Regions from separate parts of the Planococcus donghaensis genome, predicted to be linked through region 2. Evidence: predicted binding sites of a transcription regulator. Region 2 holds the regulator's gene; each other region holds the start of a gene.
The links. The regulator CtsR, encoded in region 2, represses protease genes until heat stress. The targets are predictions, from matches to a motif close to ATGGTCAATAAAGGTCAAACA.
Positions count from the first base shown of each region.

Region 1: the regulator CtsR is predicted to act here: its motif matches at 1,420-1,440, upstream of BCM40_RS11545 (ATP-dependent Clp protease ATP-binding subunit).
Region 3: the regulator CtsR is predicted to act here: its motif matches at 1,238-1,258, upstream of clpP (ATP-dependent Clp endopeptidase proteolytic subunit ClpP).

Region 1 is NZ_CP016543.2:2,301,534-2,303,801, forward strand. Features, by position in the region: gene BCM40_RS11545 (ATP-dependent Clp protease ATP-binding subunit) at 1-1,398, opposite strand, end outside; gene BCM40_RS11550 (metal-sulfur cluster assembly factor) at 1,576-1,884, opposite strand; gene BCM40_RS11555 (prolyl oligopeptidase family serine peptidase) at 1,952-2,268, opposite strand, start outside.
Region 2 is NZ_CP016543.2:118,495-120,762, forward strand. Features, by position in the region: rRNA gene BCM40_RS00555 (23S ribosomal RNA) at 1-124, shown strand, start outside; rRNA gene rrf (5S ribosomal RNA) at 200-315, shown strand; gene BCM40_RS00565 (CtsR family transcriptional regulator) at 608-1,078, shown strand; gene BCM40_RS00570 (UvrB/UvrC motif-containing protein) at 1,091-1,624, shown strand; gene BCM40_RS00575 (protein-arginine kinase McsB) at 1,614-2,268, shown strand, end outside.
Region 3 is NZ_CP016543.2:1,057,160-1,059,427, reverse strand. Features, by position in the region: gene BCM40_RS05245 (sugar-binding transcriptional regulator) at 1-625, opposite strand, end outside; gene BCM40_RS05240 (glutaredoxin family protein) at 733-963, opposite strand; tRNA gene BCM40_RS05235 (tRNA-Arg) at 1,092-1,163, opposite strand; gene clpP (ATP-dependent Clp endopeptidase proteolytic subunit ClpP) at 1,336-1,947, shown strand; gene BCM40_RS05225 (HPr family phosphocarrier protein) at 2,019-2,268, opposite strand, start outside.

The DNA.
Region 1 (2,268 bases), 1.1 Mb from region 2:
CTTACCGACACCTGTTGGCCCAAGGAAAATAAATGAACCAATTGGTTTTCTTTCGTCTTTAATACCTGCTCGCGCTCTCCATACAGCTTCAGTTACAAGCTCTACTGCTTTATCTTGACCAATAACACGTTCTTTTAAAGTGTCGCCAAGACGCAATAGTTTTTCACGTTCACCTTCTACTAATTTTGTTACAGGAATTCCTGTCCAACGTGCGACAATACCAGCAATTTCTTCTTCTGTTACTTCTTCACGCAACAACCGCTCAGCATCTTCATTTTCCAAGCTTGCTTCTAACGCCATCAACTCTTTTTCGAGCGCTGGAATTTTGCCATGTTGCAACACAGCGGCTGCGTTTAAGTCGTATTTGTTTTCCGCATCTTCTAGTTGTCTACGGAACTGATCTAATTGCTCACGTTTTTGTTGAATTTTTTTCAAGGACTCTTTTTCTTCTGTCCATTGTTTCTTCATGTCTGTTGTAGACTCACGTAGTTCTGTGATTTCTTTTTGCAACGTTTCTAATCGCATTTTACTCGCTTCGTCTTTTTCTTTCATCAACGCTTGTTCTTCAATTTCCAATTGCAATAAACGACGCGTTACTTCGTCAAGCTCTTGTGGCATCGAATCAATTTCAGTACGAATCATCGCACAGGCTTCATCTATTAAGTCAATTGCTTTATCTGGCAAAAAACGCTCTGTGATATAGCGATCTGACATAGCTGCCGCTGCGACAATCGCACGGTCATGAATGCGAACGGCATGATGCAACTCAAAACGCTCTTTCAAGCCACGTAAAATCGAAACGGTATCTTCTACTGAAGGCTCGCGCACCATAACTTGTTGAAAGCGACGTTCTAAAGCCGGATCTTTTTCAATATGCATGCGGTACTCATCTAATGTCGTTGCCCCAATACAATACAACTCTCCACGAGCAAGCATTGGTTTCAGCATATTCCCTGCATCCATAGCGCCTTCTGTTTTTCCCGCTCCAACAATGGTGTGGATTTCATCAATAAATAAGATGATTTGCCCTTCGCTATCTTTTACTTGTTTTAAGACGGCTTTTAAACGTTCCTCAAATTCCCCACGGTATTTTGCGCCTGCAATTAACGCACTCATGTCGAGTTCGTATATTGTCCGGTTCTTCAATCCTTCTGGAACATCATTACGAACAATACGCTGCGCTAGACCTTCAACAATTGCTGTTTTACCAACACCTGGTTCTCCGATTAATACCGGATTGTTTTTTGTTTTTCGTGACAAAATTCGAATGACATTACGAATTTCTTGGTCTCGACCAATGACAGGATCCATTTTCCCCGATTGTGCTTGTTCGACCATATTACGGCCATACTGCTCTAACGGGGATTTTTGTTCTGTATTTCCCTGGAATTGAACCATAACAACCTCTCCTTTTTAAAAAGTTTGACTATCTTTGACTAATTAGATTATAGTCAATTTTTTAAGATATAGCAATTATTTAGGTTCACCATTTCTTACAAATTTAACCCTTAATACGGAAAATGAATCCATAAAAAAATCTCACTGGAATAAATTCCAGTGAGATTTTTTTATTGCTTATCGAACGCCAAGTGCCATTTTAGCATAGCGTGACATATGTTCTTTGCCCCATACTGGCTGCCATACGATTTTTACATCGACTTCTTCTACTTCTGGTAGCTCATATAATGCGGTTTTTACCATTTGTACGATTTGAGGTCCCATTGGGCATCCCATTGACGTTAATGTCATCGTAACTACTGCAAAGCCGTCTTCAGACAACATTACATCATAAATAAGCCCTAAATTGACGATGTCAATTCCTAATTCGGGATCGATTACAGTTTCTAATGCACCCATCATGCTATCTTTCATATCTTGATCCATTCAAAATCCCTCCCTTTACTATTACAACCATCTTAACAAATTTCATCTGAAAATGGAATTGACACGATTACTCGGCTAAATGCTTAACAAACCAATCGGTTGCCTCAAGCATACCAGCTCGACTTACTGCGTGTCCTGCTTCTCGTTCACGACGAAAGACAATTTTTTCTGGTACAGTCTCGTATTGTTTTTTAAGTTCTTTAAACAAGCGATATGTTGGCTCAAAAGGGACAGTAACATCTTGTTCGCCATGCCAAAAATAAATTGGACGGTTATTAAATTTTGATTGATGCTTAACACTATCAAACATCGCTAAAGTCGTAAGCATCTTTTCTCTTTCTTCTTCACTAATTGGCAATTGGAAGCCTCTCGATTCGTATTGCG
Region 2 (2,268 bases):
AGATGAGATTTCCCATTGCGCAAGCAAGTAAGATCCCTCAAAGACGATGAGGTAGATAGGTTCGAGGTGGAAGCGTGGCGACATGTGCAGCTGACGAATACTAATCGATCGAGGACTTAACCAAAACCATGTATGCGAAGACTTGCCCGTTCCAATGTCGTTTATCCAGTTTTGAGTGAACAAGCACTCAACCAAATAGTCCAGTGATGATGGCAAAGAGGCCACACCCGTTCCCATCCCGAACACGGCAGTTAAGCTCTTTTGCGCTGATGGTAGTTGGGGGTTTCCCCCTGTGAGAGTAAGACGTCGCTGGGCCATAAAAAGAAAGTCGTTACCGATTCCGGTAACGGCTTTTTTGTATGAAAATAAATACAAGGTACATTATGAATTGCTTATAAGATAGCAGTTATAGTGAATAAAACAGGAACAAAAATTTAAAATGAAATTAATATAACTGAAGCCTTTATTGAAGTAACTGAAAGGCTTTTTTGTTTGATTATCAATTTCGATACTTACTATTTGATAAGTGTAAAAAACTTGTTGTATAATTAAGTCAAATATAGTCAAAGTCAACTTTTTCATATTATGTATCGAAGAGGTGAAAGCGATGCGGAACATTTCGGATGTAATTGAAGGTTATTTGAGGCAAGTTATCGAATTAAGCGAGAGAGACCATATTGAAATTAAGCGCAGTGAAGTGGCAGAAAAATTTCAATGTGTTCCATCTCAAATAAATTATGTTATAAATACTCGGTTTACTGTTGATCGGGGATACTTGGTAGAAAGTAAGCGTGGTGGCGGAGGGTATATTCGCATTAAAAGAATTCGGCTCCATCAAAAATCAGATGTTATAGCAGAAGTTATTGAGCGATTGGAACATGGAGCTACGCAGATAATGGCAGAAGATATCGTTTTTAGACTACTTGATGAAGAAATTATTTCCAAGCGAGAAGCTAAACTAATTCTTAGTGCCATCGATCGGGGTACTTTGCTTCTCCCTCTTCCAACACGTGATGAAATTAGAGCACGTATTCTTATAGCGATGCTCTTCACAATTAAATATCAAACAAACACATAAAGAGGTGAAAAGATGATTTGCGATCAATGCGGAGAGCGTTCTGCATCAGTTATAGTTAAACAACAGCAACAAGGACAGATGGTTGAACGGAATTTATGTCATATCTGTGCTGCTGAAAACCATAGTATTAATATTGCTTTTGAACAAGATCCATTAGCTATTCATCAGTTATTATCAAATTGGTTCCCTAATGCGCAAGCATCCATTAACCCAGTCAGAAAGGAAATAGCAACTTGTCCTTCCTGTGGCTTCACTTTCTCTAAATTTTTACGTATCGGGAAGTTCGGATGTGCTTCTTGTTATGATGCGTTTTCCCCGCAGCTTAATGAGATCTTTAAACGCTTCCATAATGGGAATATAGAACATACCGGTAAAATTCCAGCTTCTTACGGCACAACTTTAAAAATAAAAAAAGAAATTGAAGAACTTCGAAAACAAATGCAAATATCCATTCAAGGTGAGCATTTTGAAGAAGCTGCTAGATTAAGAGATGAAGTAAAAGTTCTAAGTGCAAAGCTTGAAGGGGGTATCCAGGATGGCAGTTGAGCGTTTTCTTCAACCCCATGCAAGTAGCTGGATGGCTAACGATGGTAAAAATGTAGATATTGCAATGAGTACGAGAGTTAGGTTGGCCAGAAATTTAAACAATTTTAAATTCCCATATGCTTTTACAGAAGATGAAGCACTCAAAGTGGACAAAGAAATCTCGTCTGTATTATTAGATAAAGGAAATGAATTAGACTATACTTTTAGCCATATCAGTATTGAAGAGCTAGCTGAGTTGCAAAAAGAGATACTGGTAGAAAAACATTTAATTAGTCCTTATCTTATAAATAGTCATCACTCAGGTTCTGTTTTGTTGTCTGATAACGAAGAGCTGAGTATTATGGTGAATGAAGAAGATCATTTGCGAATTCAAAGTCTTCAGTCAGGGTTTCAACTTCAGCAAGCATATAAAATAGCAAATGAGCTAGATTCTCTTTTGGAAAAAAATTTATCTTATGCTTTCCATGAAAAACATGGATACTTAACTAGTTGTCCAACAAATGTAGGTACTGGGATGCGGGCATCCGTTATGCTTCATTTGCCTGCTTTAACTATGTCTCATCAAATCCAACGAATCATTCCCGCTATTTCAAGACTTGGAATGGTAGTTCGAGGCATTTATGGTGAGGGTAGTGAAGCTTTAG
Region 3 (2,268 bases), 940 kb from region 2:
GATCCGGCAAATAAAGTGTTTTAAAAGAACCACCTGTTTTTTCAGCAAATGCCGCTGCGATGGTATTGGCTTGGTGCAAAACATCTTCTCCAAGTCCACCACGTGCTGCGATGAACTGAAGCGTTCGATCAGATTTCCCAATCGATAATTCTTTAGAAATGGCGGCCATCGTGCTACCGCCTGTTACGGCAATTTTCTTGTAGCGACCAAATACAGTTTCAAGTAATCTGGCTGCTTCTTTGCCGATGTGGGATTTCACAGCTGGAATTTCATCGGAATTTTGCGGCAAAATAACCACTTTTGAGATTCCTAAAATCGATTGCAGCTGTACTTCCATGTCTGTCAGTCCGGAAATTTCACGGATAAACACTTTCAGTCTGTCTAGTACTTCCAATCCTTGCGAAGTAACTTTCATACCTGCCGTCTTCATCTCAATCAACTGCTGTTTTCTCAGCAAGTCTGTTTCTTTTCTGATTTCACGTTCTGTGCCTCCGGCAACTTCACACAATGTTCGCCTGCCGATTGGTTGTTCTAAACTTATTATTTGTAAAATTTGATAACGTTTTTTTAGGAGTTCGGACATTTCCGGCATCAGCTTTTGCTGAGCAACAGATAATGCATCCATATTTTCACTCCGTTCTTGTTGGACAATTTTCGTCCCACTCTTTAATTTTGCGTCCCACTAAATTCATTCTACCCAATCTTTCTTTTAATTGCAAATAAAAAGAAGCGTTAATTTTCTAACGCTTCTACTAGTTCTACATAACCGATATTGCCGTATACTAATATTTCGTTATCTTTTTCTAAGACAGGAATCATTAGCATATATTTTTCGTGTAATGCATCATCACTTTCAATATCTACTTCTTTATAAGAAAACGGAATATCTTCGTTAACAAGTTGCATCATTAACTTAGCTTCATCACAAAGCGGACAGTTAGCACGAGTATATAGCGTAAACATTCTTCGTCCTCCTTTTGGCTTTTATCTTTACTAACTATTCCCTTTGCCTCTTTTAGCGTAAACAAAGATTCTAAATACAAAAAACTCTGTCCACCTATTCAGGTGAGCAGAGTCTGGTAGTTTTGGAATGCCCTCGGAAGGAATCGAACCTCCATTTTAAGAACCGGAATCTTACGTGTGATCCATTACACTACGAGGGCGTTTTCGCTATTCGCGACTTTTCTATTATACGAAAATATTGGAACATAATCAAGCTGCATTTTTTAATTCGTTAGATTTGACCTTCATTGACCATGATGTGTATGATAATAGTACAGCTGAGAGAACTTTCAGCATTGTTTGCAAATCACTTAATCGAGGAGGAACTATTTTATGAACTTAATTCCTACAGTAATTGAACAAACTAGCCGAGGCGAACGTGCTTATGATATTTACTCACGTTTGTTAAAAGACCGTGTCATCATGCTGGGAAGCGCGATTGACGATAATGTTGCAAACTCAATTGTTGCACAGTTGCTGTTTTTAGAAGCAGAAGATCCAGATAAAGACATTTCAATTTACATCAACAGCCCAGGCGGTAGCATCACAGCCGGTATGGCAATTTATGATACTATGCAATTTATCCGTCCAGATGTTCAAACAATCTGTATCGGTATGGCCGCTTCAATGGGAGCTTTCCTACTTGCAGCTGGAACAAAAGGCAAACGCCTTGCTCTTCCAAATGCTGAAGTTATGATTCACCAACCTCTTGGTGGTGCACAAGGACAAGCGACTGAAATCGAAATTGCAGCAAAACGCATTTTACACCTTCGTGAAAAGTTGAACCAAATTCTTTCTGAACGTACTGGTCAACCAATTGACGTGATTGCGAAAGATACAGACCGCGATAACTTTATGACAGCTGAACGTGCGCTAGAATACGGTTTGATCGACCAAGTTATTACTCGCAGCAAATTACCTGAAAATCACAAAAAAGATGTATAAAAAAATCACAGCCTACTTGGCTGTGATTTTTTCTATGTTTGTGTAAATAATGGTGTCTGACCTTCTAAAACTTACACTTCTTGTTCCATGATTTGCGATAAAGAATCCACTGCTTTTTCTTCGTCCAATCCATCAGCAAAAATTTTAACATCTGTTCCTTTGCTGATTGCTAGACTCATAACTCCCATGATGCTTTTTGCATTCACTTTTTTACTGTCTTTTTCTAAGTAAATATCGGCGCTGTAACGGTTTGCTTCTTGAACAAACAAAGCGGCTTGCCTTGCTTGCAGACCTGTTTTTAATAGTACTTTTACTTGTTTT